DNA from 3 places in the Mycobacterium sp. ML4 genome. Region 3 is predicted to be linked to each of the others. Evidence: predicted binding sites of a transcription regulator. Region 3 holds the regulator's gene; each other region holds the start of a gene.
The links. Region 3 encodes LexA, which represses DNA repair genes until DNA is damaged. Its sites were predicted from a motif close to CGAACANNTGTTCG; they were not measured.
Positions count from the first base shown of each region.

Region 1 (4,055 bases), on a different contig from region 3:
ACGATCCGTCGCGCCCACCGGGTCGCCGACCGACCCCACACTCACCAGCGGTGCCACGATGCGGCCGACGACGAACCACGCGCCGCCTAGGGCGGCCAGCCAGCAGCCGAGCAAGGCGCTGCCGCGGTTACGCGAGACGAGGACCAGCAGACCACCGACAGCGGTGGCTACGCCGGGAAGCACCTCGAGCCAGCCACGCGCGGCCGTCCAGGCCTGACCTGGTGTGTAGGCGAAGTCGAAGTTCGGGCCGACGAAAGAATGAGTGCGCCCCAGGCGCCCAGGATCACTAACACCAGTCCGATCACGGCGCCACGCGAGCGTGGGATTCGTCCCCGGGCGGGACGGTCCTCGATGGTTTTCATGACATCTCCCTCGGTAGGTACCAAGTTGGGTACCCGGACATGCCGCCGTTGAAGCACATCGCCCAACGTGTACTGATGGCGAAGCGCGTGCCGGAATGTCGCCCTGAGCGCACGTTCGGCGAAAGGTGAAGGCCTACGTCAGCAGCCCGACTAGGAGCAGCACGATCGCGATCACCGGGAACAGCCCCTGCGTCACCGCCGCTCGCGCCTTGTCCCGCGCGGATAGCAACAGCACCACCGCGGCCGCACCCATCGAACCGACCCCGGCAAACACCAGGGCCGCGCCGACGTCGCGATAGCCGGTGCACACCGCGGCGATGCCGATCCCGGCCACAATGGCCAGAAACAGGTTGTAGAACCCCTGGTTGAAGGCCAAAAGCTTGGTGGTCTCGGCTTCCTCGACCGTGGTACCGAACGTGGCACGGGTGCGCTTTGAGGTCCACGTCAACGATTCCATCGTGAAGATGTAGACGTGCAGGACCGTGGCCAGCGCGGCGAATATCAAAGCGGCGGTGATCATTTCAGTCCTCCTAGTCGAACAGGCCGGGCTGCGAGATCCCGGCCGGCGGCGTCATGCCCAGATGCGTCCAGGCCAGCGCCGTGGCCACTCGCCCGCGTGGCGTACGCGCAACCATCCCGGCGCGCACCAGGAAAGGCTCACACACTTCCTCCACGGTCGCAGCCTCCTCGCCCACCGCCACTGCCAGCGTCGAGACACCCACTGGACCGCCGCCGAAACTGCGGGTCAGCGCCGACAACACGGCCCGGTCCAGCCGGTCCAGCCCGAGCTCGTCGACGTCGTAGACCTCTAGCGCGGATTTTGCGACGTCGCGGGTGATGATGCCGTCGGCGCGAACCTCGGCGAAGTCACGGACCCGACGCAGCAGCCGATTGGCGATCCGCGGGGTGCCGCGCGATCGGCGCGCGATCTCGGCCCCGGCCTCCGTGCCCAACTCGATGCCCAGGATGCCGGCGGATCGCGCCAGCACCCGCTCCAACTCGGCGGGTTCGTAGAAGTCCATGTGCGCGGTGAAGCCGAACCGGTCGCGCAGCGGGCCGGTCAGAGCACCGGACCGGGTGGTCGCCCCAACCAGCGTGAACGGCGCGACGTCCAGCGGAATCGACGTCGCACCCGGGCCTTTGCCGACCACCACGTCAACCCGGAAGTCCTCCATCGCCAGATACAACATTTCCTCGGCGGGCCGGGCGATGCGGTGAATCTCGTCGATGAACAACACGTCGTGCTCGACCAGGTTGGACAGCATCGCGGCGAGGTCTCCGGCACGTTCCAGGGCCGGCCCCGACGTCACCCGCAGCGAGGTTCCCAGCTCGGCGGCGATGATCATCGCCAGGGACGTCTTGCCCAGCCCCGGCGGCCCGGACAGCAGGATGTGATCCGGGGTGCCGCCGCGGTTCTTGGCACCCTCGATGACCAACTGCAGCTGCTCACGCACCCGCGCCTGGCCGATGAACTCCCGCAGCGACCGAGGCCGCAGGCTGCCGTCGATGTCGCCCTCCCCGACGGCCAGCGCCGGGGAGACGTCACGTTCCTCGAAATCCTGCTCGCTCATTTGGCCTTACCCAGCAACGACAGCGCGGCCCGCAGCGCGGTGGAGGTGGACGCCTCCCGGTCGGCGGCCAGCACCTTGTCGGTGGCCTCCTCGGCCTGCTTGACCGCGAACCCGAGCCCGACCAGGGCCTCCACCACCGGGCCGCGTACGGCATGACCGTTGACCGCCGGCGTTTCGGCCGCCCCGGCAACCGCACCGACTTTGTCGCGCAGTTCCAGCACCATCCGTTCGGCGCTGCGTTTACCGATGCCGGGCACCCGGGTGAGCGCGTTGACGTCGCCGCCGGCCAGCGCCTGGCGCAGCGCCGCCGCATCGTGCACGGCCAGCGTCGCCATCGCCAGCCGTGGACCGACCCCGGACACCGACAGCAGCGTCTGGAACAGGTCGCGGGTCTCGGCGTCACAGAACCCGTACACCGTCATCGAATCCTCACGCACGATCATCGCCGTGATCAGCCGTGCCTCGGTGCCCGCCCGCAACGTCGCCAGCGTCGAGGGCGTCGCGTTCACCCGGTACCCCACACCGGCGGCCTCGATCACCGCGTGGTCCAGTGCCACCTCCAACACCTCTCCGCGCACCGAGGCGATCATCGGGCAGCCTTCAACTTGGCCAGATACTTGCTGCGTTGTTGGGCCGCCCGGGCCTCGGCGGCGGCCATCCGGGCCAGCATCGGCGCCCGCCAGCAGTGGCAGATGGCCAGCGCCAGCGCATCGGCCGCGTCGGCCGGCGTCGGCTTGGCCTGCAACGCCAGGATTCTGGTGACCATGGCCGTGACCTGCGCCTTATCGGCGGCGCCGTTGCCGGTCACCGCCGCCTTCACCTCGCTGGGGGTGTGGAAGTGCACGTCGATGTCGCGCTTGGCCGCCGCCAGCGCGACTACTCCGCCGGCCTGCGCGGTGCCCATCACGGTGCTGACGTTGAGCTGGGAGAACACCCGCTCGATGGCCAATACGTCCGGGTGGTGGGTGTCCAACCAATGATCAACGGCGTCGCTGATGACCAGCAACCGCCGGTGCAGCGGCTCGTCGGACGGGGTGCGTACCACGTCGACGTCCAGCGCGGTAATCTGCCGGCCGCGTCCGCCTTCCACCAGCGACAGCCCGCACCGCGTCAACCCGGGATCGACGCCCATCACCCGCACCGCAGCTCCCCACGTCGTACGAACAGCTGTTCGATAGCCTAGCCGGTAGTTGCGGCGTCGCGGGTGAGGGACACGCACTGACTCGCTGAGCTACCTTTATGGCGCATCGGGGAAAGGGTTCGTGTGGGAGCGCAGCTGGTGGTGATCGCGGCGGCGCTGTTCATCGCGTCCATTCTCGCTCTCGTTTACGCCGTCAAGACACTCACGACGACCAAGCCCTGTCGGCCCGGCGGTGAGATGGACTACGTCGACGACGCGGACTTGGCCGACTCCGCGCTGCTGTCATTCGAACGCTGGGCACCGGAAATGCCGTGGGAAATCTCGACCGTCACAACCGTGCTGACCGGTGGGCTCACCGTCAACTCCGCGGCCTCGGGGTAGCACCGGTGCCGCTCCATCAGCTCGCTGTCGCACCGGCCGACGTGTCCGGGGCCCGGTTGGCACTGGCGCTCAACGCGGCGACACCTCCTCCCCTGGCCACCTATCGACTGGAACACCCCACTGGCGGCGCGCTGCTGCTCGGCGTCCTGGGTGCCTCGCATGTCGTCAGCGTGGAACACCACACCCGCAGCTTCTCCGAGCAAGTTTCGTGCGCCGTCGGCGGCGATCTGCCTGAGCGCTCCGACGCGCCCGGTTACCACCTCGAATCGGACACCGAGACGCACGACGAGGCGGCCTTCCGCGCTCTGGCACAGTGCCTGCGCGAACGGTGTACTCACGAACCCGGGTGGCTGGGCGGTGTGTTTCCGGGTGATGACGCTGCGCTGACCGCGCTGACCGCCGAGGCGGTGGGCGATGGCTGGCACTGGCAGACCTGGCACCTGTACCCGGCGTCCCCTGCTGGGTTGGGCGGGTTGGTGGTGTACACCGCGAGCCGGTGGCATCCATGAGCCGCAACCGCCTGCTGCTGATCCCTTTCGGGTTAGCCGTCGTGGGCAGCGCGGGCCCTGGGATTCGGGCTCGTGCTGCTGAACCGGGACA
Region 1 is NZ_JBTNSY010000009.1:1,660-5,714, reverse strand. It holds partial or broken gene ACX9NE_RS11810 (hypothetical protein) at 1-362, opposite strand, end outside; gene ACX9NE_RS11805 (DUF1304 domain-containing protein) at 496-882, opposite strand; gene ruvB (Holliday junction branch migration DNA helicase RuvB) at 893-1,933, opposite strand; gene ruvA (Holliday junction branch migration protein RuvA) at 1,930-2,523, opposite strand; gene ruvC (crossover junction endodeoxyribonuclease RuvC) at 2,520-3,074, opposite strand; gene ACX9NE_RS11785 (hypothetical protein) at 3,198-3,455, shown strand; gene ACX9NE_RS11780 (DUF2617 family protein) at 3,461-3,964, shown strand.
Region 1: a site for LexA is predicted at 3,094-3,107, ahead of ruvC (crossover junction endodeoxyribonuclease RuvC). Genes of this name have one in related genera too.

Region 2 (4,055 bases), on a different contig from region 3:
GCATGCCCCACCTTCTCACGGTGGTCGATGCGGGTGTTCGTCAGTGGCGTACTCGCGCGGGCGCCGGTGACGGCCGCCACCGTGCCGCGCCGTTGGGCAGTGCGCGGCGCTTGCGCCGGCGGTCGAACAGCACTACCGAGTCCCGGCTGAACGCGATCAGCCGCGCCATGCCCGATTCGATGCCGGCGGCAAGCCGGTCGATGTCCAGGGCGGCGTCGTAGTCGGCGGTGATGCCGAAGACCAGGTCGCCGTCATAGCTGAGCACCGTGACCCCGATACCCGGGTGGGTAGGTGGGATCGGCAGGATCCGCTCGAGCCGTCGACCCATCAGCCGCAACCGGAATCGTGGTCCGGGAGCGGCGGCAGCCAGCGTCACGGCGTGTCGCGGTGAACGGGTCAGCGCCTGAAATGCCCTGGCGCACAATGCGAAAGGGGACGCTGGTGCGGCGCTGGGACCGGTCTGCCCGCACAGCGCGCGCAGCTGCTGGATGGGGTTCTGGTGATCGACGGGCAGGTGCGTCAACGCCGGCCCGGACACGCGCAGCGAATCTGCCCGCGGCTGTTCACCGCGTTGCATCAGCACCGCGCGGAATGCCGCGGTGATCGCCGTGAACGCGACGTCGTCGGCAGGGACGCCGAACTTGCGGGAGAGGTGGTCGACGGCGCCGCGGGGGACGACCACCGCACGGTAGCGCCGCATGGTGGGCGGCCGATTGCCGGCCCGTGCAGGGCGCAGGGCACCGCTGACGGCGCGGCTCGCCGCCTGCCTCACGATGTCGGCCCAGCTGGCCGACCCGACGGGTGAACGGGTTTCGGCGGCTTGTGGATCGGTGTACATGTCGCTGGCGTCCTCGCAGAGCCGGGCGAGTAGGTGTGCCGCAGCGGACTCTTGAGCCGATTTGATCAGGACCGCCCAGCAGTCGTCCGGCAGACCTTCGATGATCCAGCATTCCCACGGTGGGCGGTCGGCGTCGAGCGGCCGTTGCAGGGCCTGGGCGATGACGCCGAACAGTTCGCTCTCGTCGCCGGGGACCGGGAGAGCCGCTCGTTGCACGTGCGCAGAGATGTCGTATGACAGCGCGAACCGTTGCGCCAGCAGATCTTTCATCTCGCTGGGGCCGGGGATGGGGCCGGCCACCACGGCGAGTGCTCCGGTGGTCATTGCGGCGTGTCGGCCCGAGTCCGGAGCTCTGGATTGTCCCGGGTGCGGTGTCGTCTTGTCCGGTGTCGTGTGTCGTGCCATGCCCAGCCCCCGCCGTCGTTTCTCCAATCTGTACCAGTATCGGGGCGGTGCCCGCACCTGGGGAGGTCAGCCAGGTTAAGAACGTGTTTTGCAGATAAAGGCGCTTTTAACAGCGGCGATGCGCCGGCGCGCGGCGCTGTTCGCGAATCGTTCGGACGCCGTTGTCACACTGTTCGAGGGGCCGTCGCGTGCCGTAAGCCTAACTGGCTGATCGAACAGACGTTCGATAAGCTGGACGACATGGGTTGGTATCACGGGCCACCGAGTTGGGCTGAAATGGAACGGGTGCTCGACGGCAAGCCGCGCCATGCCGGTGAGGTGGTTCCCGTCGTGCCGGCCGGTGACGCTCCGTTGTCGCACAAGCGCGGGTCCTACACCGCTAAACCGGCCGGCCCGCCGGCGCGGTCGTCGGTCGCCTACGCCGAGCTGCATGCGCATTCGGCGTACAGCTTCCTCGATGGAGCCAGCACGCCGGAAGAGATGGTCGAGGAGGCCGCCCGGCTGGGTCTGCGTGCCCTCGCGCTGACCGACCACGACGGCCTCTACGGGGCGGTGCGGTTCGCCGAAGCGGCTACCGAACTCGGCGTGCGCACGGTGTTCGGCGCCGAGCTGTCGTTGTCGTCGGTGGCGCGCACCGGGCAACCGGATCCACCCGGTCCTCATCTGCTGGTGCTGGCGCGTGGTCCGGAAGGGTACCGACGGCTGTCCCGGCAACTGGCCGCCGCGCATCTGGCCGGTGGCGAGAAAGGCAGGCTGCGTTATGACGTCGACGCCTTGACCGAAGCGGCCGGCGGACACTGGCACATTCTCACCGGATGCCGCAAAGGGGCGGTGCGGCAAGCGCTTTGCGCGGGCGGCCCGGAAGCGGCGAAACGGGCGCTGGCCGATCTGGTGGACCGGTTCACCGCCGAACGGGTCAGCATCGAACTCACCCATCACGGTCAGCCTCTCGACGACGAACGCAACGCGATGCTGGCCGAACTTGCGCCGCATTTCGGGGTCGGCGTCCTCGCCACCACCGGGGCCCATTTCGCGGCACCGTCGCGACGCCGGCTGGCCATGGCGATGGGTGCCATCCGAGCCCGGCAATCCCTGGACGCCGCTGCCGGATGGCTGGCCCCACTGGGCGGCTCACACCTGCGCTCGGGTGAGGAGATGGCCCGGTTGTTCGCCCAGCGGCCCGAGGCGGTGGCCGCCGCCGCCGCGCTCGGCGAACAGTGTGCCTTCGGCCTGGCGTTGATCGCGCCACAGCTGCCGCCGTTCGACGTCCCGCACGGCCACACCGAGGACAGCTGGCTGCGCACGTTGACCATGGCGGGCGCCGCCGACCGCTACGGGTCGGCCGACCTCGCCCCACGGGCGTATGCCCAGATCGAACATGAACTGAAAGTCATTGCCCAGCTACAGTTTCCGGGCTACTTCCTGGTGGTGCACGACATCACCCGGTTCTGCCGGCGTAACGACATTCTGTGCCAGGGCAGGGGGTCTGCGGCCAACTCCGCGGTCTGTTATGCACTGGGGGTGACCGCGGTCGATCCGGTGGCCAACGATCTGCTGTTCGAGCGGTTCCTGTCACCTGCCCGCGACGGGCCGCCCGACATCGACATCGACATCGAGTCGGATCAGCGCGAAAAAGTGATCCAGTACGTCTACGACAAATACGGTCGCGACTATGCCGCTCAGGTGGCCAACGTCATCACCTACCGGGCGCGCAGCGCGGTGCGCGACATGGCGCGCGCCCTGGGGTTCTCGCAGGGACAGCAGGATGCGTGGAGCAAACAGATCAGCCACTGGAGCGGGCAGCCCGCCGATATCGAGGGCATCCCGGATCAGGTGGTCGACCTGGCCGAGCAGATCCGCAACCTGCCACGGCACATGGGCATCCACTCCGGTGGCATGGTGATCTGCGACCGTCCCATCGCCGATGTGTGCCCGGTGGAATGGGCGCGCATGGAAAATCGCAGCGTGCTGCAGTGGGATAAAGACGACTGCGCGGCAATCGGTTTGGTGAAGTTCGACCTGCTGGGGCTGGGTATGCTCTCGGCGTTGCACTACGCGCGGGACCTGGTGGCCGAACACAAGGGCATCGAGGTGGATTTCGCCAGACTCGACCTCTCCGAGCCCGAGGTGTACGAGATGCTCTCCCGGGCCGATTCGGTGGGCGTGTTCCAGGTGGAGTCGCGGGCCCAGATGGCGACCCTGCCGCGGCTGCGGCCCCGGATTTTCTATGACCTGGTGGTGGAGGTTGCGCTGATCCGTCCCGGGCCCATCCAGGGCGGGTCGGTACACCCCTACATCCGGCGACGCAACGGCCTGGACCCGGTGGTCTACGACCACCCCTCCATGGAGCCGGCCCTGCGAAAGACGCTGGGCGTGCCGCTGTTTCAGGAACAGCTGATGCAACTGGCGGTCGACTGCGCCGGATTCTCCGCCGCCGAGGCCGACCAGCTGCGGCGCGCCATGGGTTCCAAGCGCTCGACCGAACGCATGCAGCGGCTACGCGGCCGGTTCTACGACGGCATGCGCTCCCTGCACGGCGCCTCCGATGAGGTGATCGACCGGATCTACGAAAAGCTGCAGGCGTTCGCCAATTTCGGTTTCCCGGAAAGCCACGCACTGTCCTTCGCGTCGTTGGTCTTCTACTCGTCGTGGTTCAAGCTGCATCACCCGGCGGCGTTCTGTGCGGCACTGCTGCGTGCCCAGCCGATGGGTTTCTATTCGCCGCAGTCGTTGGTGGCCGACGCGCGCCGGCACGGGGTGCTGGTGCACGGTCCGGACGTCAACGCCAGCCTGGCGCATGCGACCTTGGAAG
Region 2 is NZ_JBTNSY010000020.1:65,415-69,469, reverse strand. It holds gene otsB (trehalose-phosphatase) at 1-4, opposite strand, end outside; gene ACX9NE_RS21670 (wax ester/triacylglycerol synthase domain-containing protein) at 41-1,162, opposite strand; gene ACX9NE_RS21665 (error-prone DNA polymerase) at 1,484-4,055, shown strand, end outside.
Region 2: a site for LexA is predicted at 1,456-1,469, ahead of ACX9NE_RS21665 (error-prone DNA polymerase). Genes of this name have one in related genera too.

Region 3 (4,055 bases):
GCTGGTGGCAGCGGTGCCGGTGCTGCTGCTGGTCGTGATGTTCGTGTTGGTGGTCATCGGACTGCGCCGGCGCCGCCATGGTCGGGACGTCCCCGCCTACGGTCACGGTCGCGACGTGGCCGAGGAGTTCGACGCCGTGGCCGAGGGGCACTGGTCGCACGATGATGCCGACTACGGTTCCGAGCGCTTCCCGCCCGTCGAGCACCACCCCGAAGAGCACGAGGTGCCGGAGTACGGCGCAGCGCCACGGGTGAGCTGGTCGCGAGGCGGGGCGGCTGTCGGCGCGCAGGAACACGGTTCTCCCCCCGGGGAATACGACGACGGCTACGACGACGACGCCTATGACGACGAGTACGCGCCGCGAGGCGAGCAGGGCGGCGATCAGGAGTACGAGGACGCCGGCGAATTCGAGGGTGACGAGGACCCCGACGCGGTCGATACCACTCCGACGCCCATCGTGACGCGTGGTGCCTTCGGTCAACTCGGGGTTGAGCCACAGATCGCGGAAACGGTGTCACCGGAGTCCTTTGCGGCGGAATCCGAGGTACCACATACACCGGCGCCGTCAGAGCAGGAGGTCGAGGTTCCGCGAACGCATCAGCCGGACGAATTCCCCGACATCTTCTACCCCCGCGGAGTCCCCGCCGAGGAGGAGATGCCCGACATGGCTTCTCCGGAGGCGGTCGAGGTCCCCGAGGTGAGAAAAGGCCGGCATGCCGCCGCCGACGACCCGGGATACGCGCCGGCAGCCGCCGAGGCGGCCTACGCGGCGGCGCCGCTGGCCGAAGCTCCGCAAGCGTCCCCGGGCGCTTCTGCGCGTCCTACCATTCATCTGCCCCTCGACGACGACCCATACCGGGCGCCCGAGGGTTATCCGATCAAGGCCAGTGCCCGGTTCGGCTTGTACTACACGCCGACCAGCGCGCTGTACCACGACACGCTGGCCGAGATCTGGTTCGCCAGCGAGTCGGTCGCGCAGGCGAACGGCTTCGTCAAGGCCGACTGACACGCCCGGAGCCCCGGTGAACCGGGGGGCCTAGACCTTTCGGATGACGGTGACGACCTTGCCCAGCACAGTCGCGTCGTTGCCGGGAATCGGATCGAAGGCCGGATTGTGCGGCATCAGCCACACCTGACCGCCCGCCCTCTTGAAGGTCTTGACGGTGGCCTCACCATCGATCATGGCGGCCACGATGTCGCCGTTGTCGGCAACGTTCTGTTGGCGGATCACCACCCAGTCGCCGTCGCAGATGGCCGCTTCGACCATCGAATCGCCGACCACCTTGAGCAGGAACAACGTCCCCTCGCCGACCAGCTCGCGCGGTAGCGGAAAGACGTCCTCGACCGCCTCCTCGGCGAGAATCGGACCACCGGCCGCGATACGCCCCAGCACGGGTACGAATGTCGGTTCTGGCAGGGCGTCGGAGCCGGCCACGTCGGTGGCGGGCGGCGTGACGGCGTCGTCGGCCGCGCGGACATCGACGGCGCGCGGACGGTTAGCGTCGCGTCGCAGGTAGCCCTTGCGTTCGAGGGTGCGCAACTGGTGGGCGACCGAAGACGTCGATGTCAGGCCCACGGCGTCGCCGATCTCTCGGATGCTCGGGGGATATCCGCGGGAGGTGACCGAGGCACGGATTACTTCGAGGATGGTGCGCTGCCGCTCGGTCAGCGGCGCGTCGACGGCATGCGGGCGGTCATCGTGCGCGGCTCCGCCGGAGGCGGTTCGATCAGCTACCGGGGGGTCGTTGCTGTCGTTCATGGCACTGAATGTAACCACACCTGGCCGCAGAATCAAACATGTGTTCGACCGGCGTGTCACATCTGGCCGGAACCGCCGTCCAGCTGGCCGGATTCGGCGAATCACAAGCGTGTAACTTTCTGCCGGATCGGGTATTCGAAAGTCATCCAGCTGGTTGCACCGACAAACTCTTGTCGGTGGCGAGGTTTATCGTTTTGCTCGCGCGACACGCGTCGCTCAGATGTTCGATATCGAACACTTGAGCGACTACGGTCGAACACACGAGCGACACGGAGTCGAGCCGGAGGCAACAAGATGACTATCAGCTACGCGGGCCCACAGCGCACCTGGAACGGCCAGAGGCTGGTGAACAGGCCTGTAAACAGGCCGATCGACGAATCGTCGCGCTACCGCGCGGGGCGGGTCCGTTCAAACAGGCCCGGCCCCGCGCGCCCGGAAGGTGCGCCGCTGCGCTACCACGGCACCGGTGTCGCGGTATCGACGGCGTCGCACCGCCGGCGTCCGGTCTCGGTGCTGACGACGGCGGCCCTGGCGTTGGTTGCGGGCCTCATCACACTCTGGCTCGGGCTCATGGCCAATTTCGGGAGCATGAGAAACCAGGAACCGGCCGATGTGTCCGCCCAGGTGCCCTCGGCGCTCGCAGTGGTGCGCGTGGAACCCGGGGAATCGCTGCAGCAGTTGGCGACTCGCGTCGCGCCCGGGGCGCCGGTCGGCGATGTCGTGGAACGTATCCGGAATCTGAACGCGCTGGACTCCAACGCGGTGTCGGCAGGTCAGACGTTGATCGCGCCGATTGGCTAGGGCTGCGGCGTACCGCGAATGCCGCTCTGCGCCAACGCTCCTCGGTGATCATCGCGGGGGGCACAGTCGGATCGTGCCAGCGTTGGCCCCGTCGCGAATGCGCAGGTACTCTCGGGTTGGTTCTGCGGTACCCCTGATCAGGCGCGGCAAAGGAGCGGTTATGCACTGCCCGTTCTGCCGGCATCCCGATTCCAGGGTGATCGATTCGCGGGAAACCGACGAAGGCCAGGCCATTCGTCGCCGCCGGTCCTGTCCCGAGTGTGGGCGCAGATTCACCACGGTGGAGACCGCGGTGCTGGCCGTGGTCAAGCGCAGCGGTGTGACGGAGCCGTTCAGTCGCGAAAAAGTGATCAGCGGTGTGCGCCGGGCCTGTCAGGGCCGACAGGTCGACGACGACGCGTTGAATCTGCTGGCCCAGCAGGTGGAAGATTCGGTACGGGCCGCCGGGCCGGAGGTTCCCAGCCACGAAGTCGGGTTGGCCATCCTGGGCCCGCTGCGCGAGCTGGACGAGGTGGCCTACCTGCGTTTCGCCTCGGTCTACCGGTCGTTTTCGTCGGCCGACGATTTCGAGCGGGAGATCGAGGCGCTGCGTGCTCATCGCAACGTGTCGACTCCGGGCTGATCGGGGCCCTAGGCTCCTCTCATGCCAGTAGACCTACATCCCGATCTGGAAGCATTGGCGCCACTGCTGGGCACGTGGTCCGGCCGAGGGGCGGGTGAGTACCCCACCATCGAGCCGTTCGAATACTTCGAAGAAGTTGCTTTCACCCATGTGGGCAAGCCATTTCTGGTCTACGCGAAGACGACGAAGGCGGCCTCAGACGGCAGACCCCTGCACGCCGAATTGGGCTACCTGCGGGTGCCGCAACAGGGGAGTGTCGAGTTCGTCCTCGCGCACCCGAGCGGAATCGCCGAAATCGAGTTAGGCACGTACTCGGTCGTGGACGGCGTCATCGACATCGAGTTGGCCACCAGCGAGATTAAGCTCACCCCGACGGCCAAAGTGGTGACGGCGCTAAGCCGTTCCTTCCGCATCGACGGTGATGAGCTGTCCTATTCGCTACGAATGGCTGCGGTAGGGCAATCCGAGCAGCATCACGTCGCTGCTGTGCTGCGGCGGGGAAGCTGAGGCCGCCCGTTCCGCCGGCGCGCTGATCGCGGTGAATTCGACCTAGTGACTCACCCCACCAGGCCAGCAGGCACCCGCAGCGTGCTGATCGGCGTTCCGCGACGGCGTAACCACCACGACGCGCCGACGCTGGGGGGCCAGTTCGGTGCGTGGGGTCTAGAGATGATGGCGCGGTCGTCGCGCCGTCGCCGCGCAACTCGACAAAATCGTTTCGCTGTAACCCCTGGCCGGCGTCGACCACAGCCAAGACGTCGATGCTCACGACCTGACCTACAACGGCGGATCAGGTGGCGCTGCGCTCGTCGGCTCCCATGGCGTTGAGTACGGCGACTCGGGTGTCGGTCGGCCCGGACACCGTCCGCTCTC
Region 3 is NZ_JBTNSY010000010.1:98,997-103,051, reverse strand. It holds gene ACX9NE_RS13480 (LGFP repeat-containing protein) at 1-1,006, shown strand, start outside; gene lexA (transcriptional repressor LexA) at 1,037-1,759, opposite strand; gene ACX9NE_RS13470 (LysM peptidoglycan-binding domain-containing protein) at 2,054-2,560, shown strand; gene nrdR (transcriptional regulator NrdR) at 2,721-3,182, shown strand; gene ACX9NE_RS13460 (peroxynitrite isomerase) at 3,204-3,689, shown strand; partial or broken gene ACX9NE_RS13455 (PhzF family phenazine biosynthesis protein) at 3,746-3,823, opposite strand; gene ACX9NE_RS13450 (alpha/beta fold hydrolase) at 3,973-4,055, opposite strand, start outside.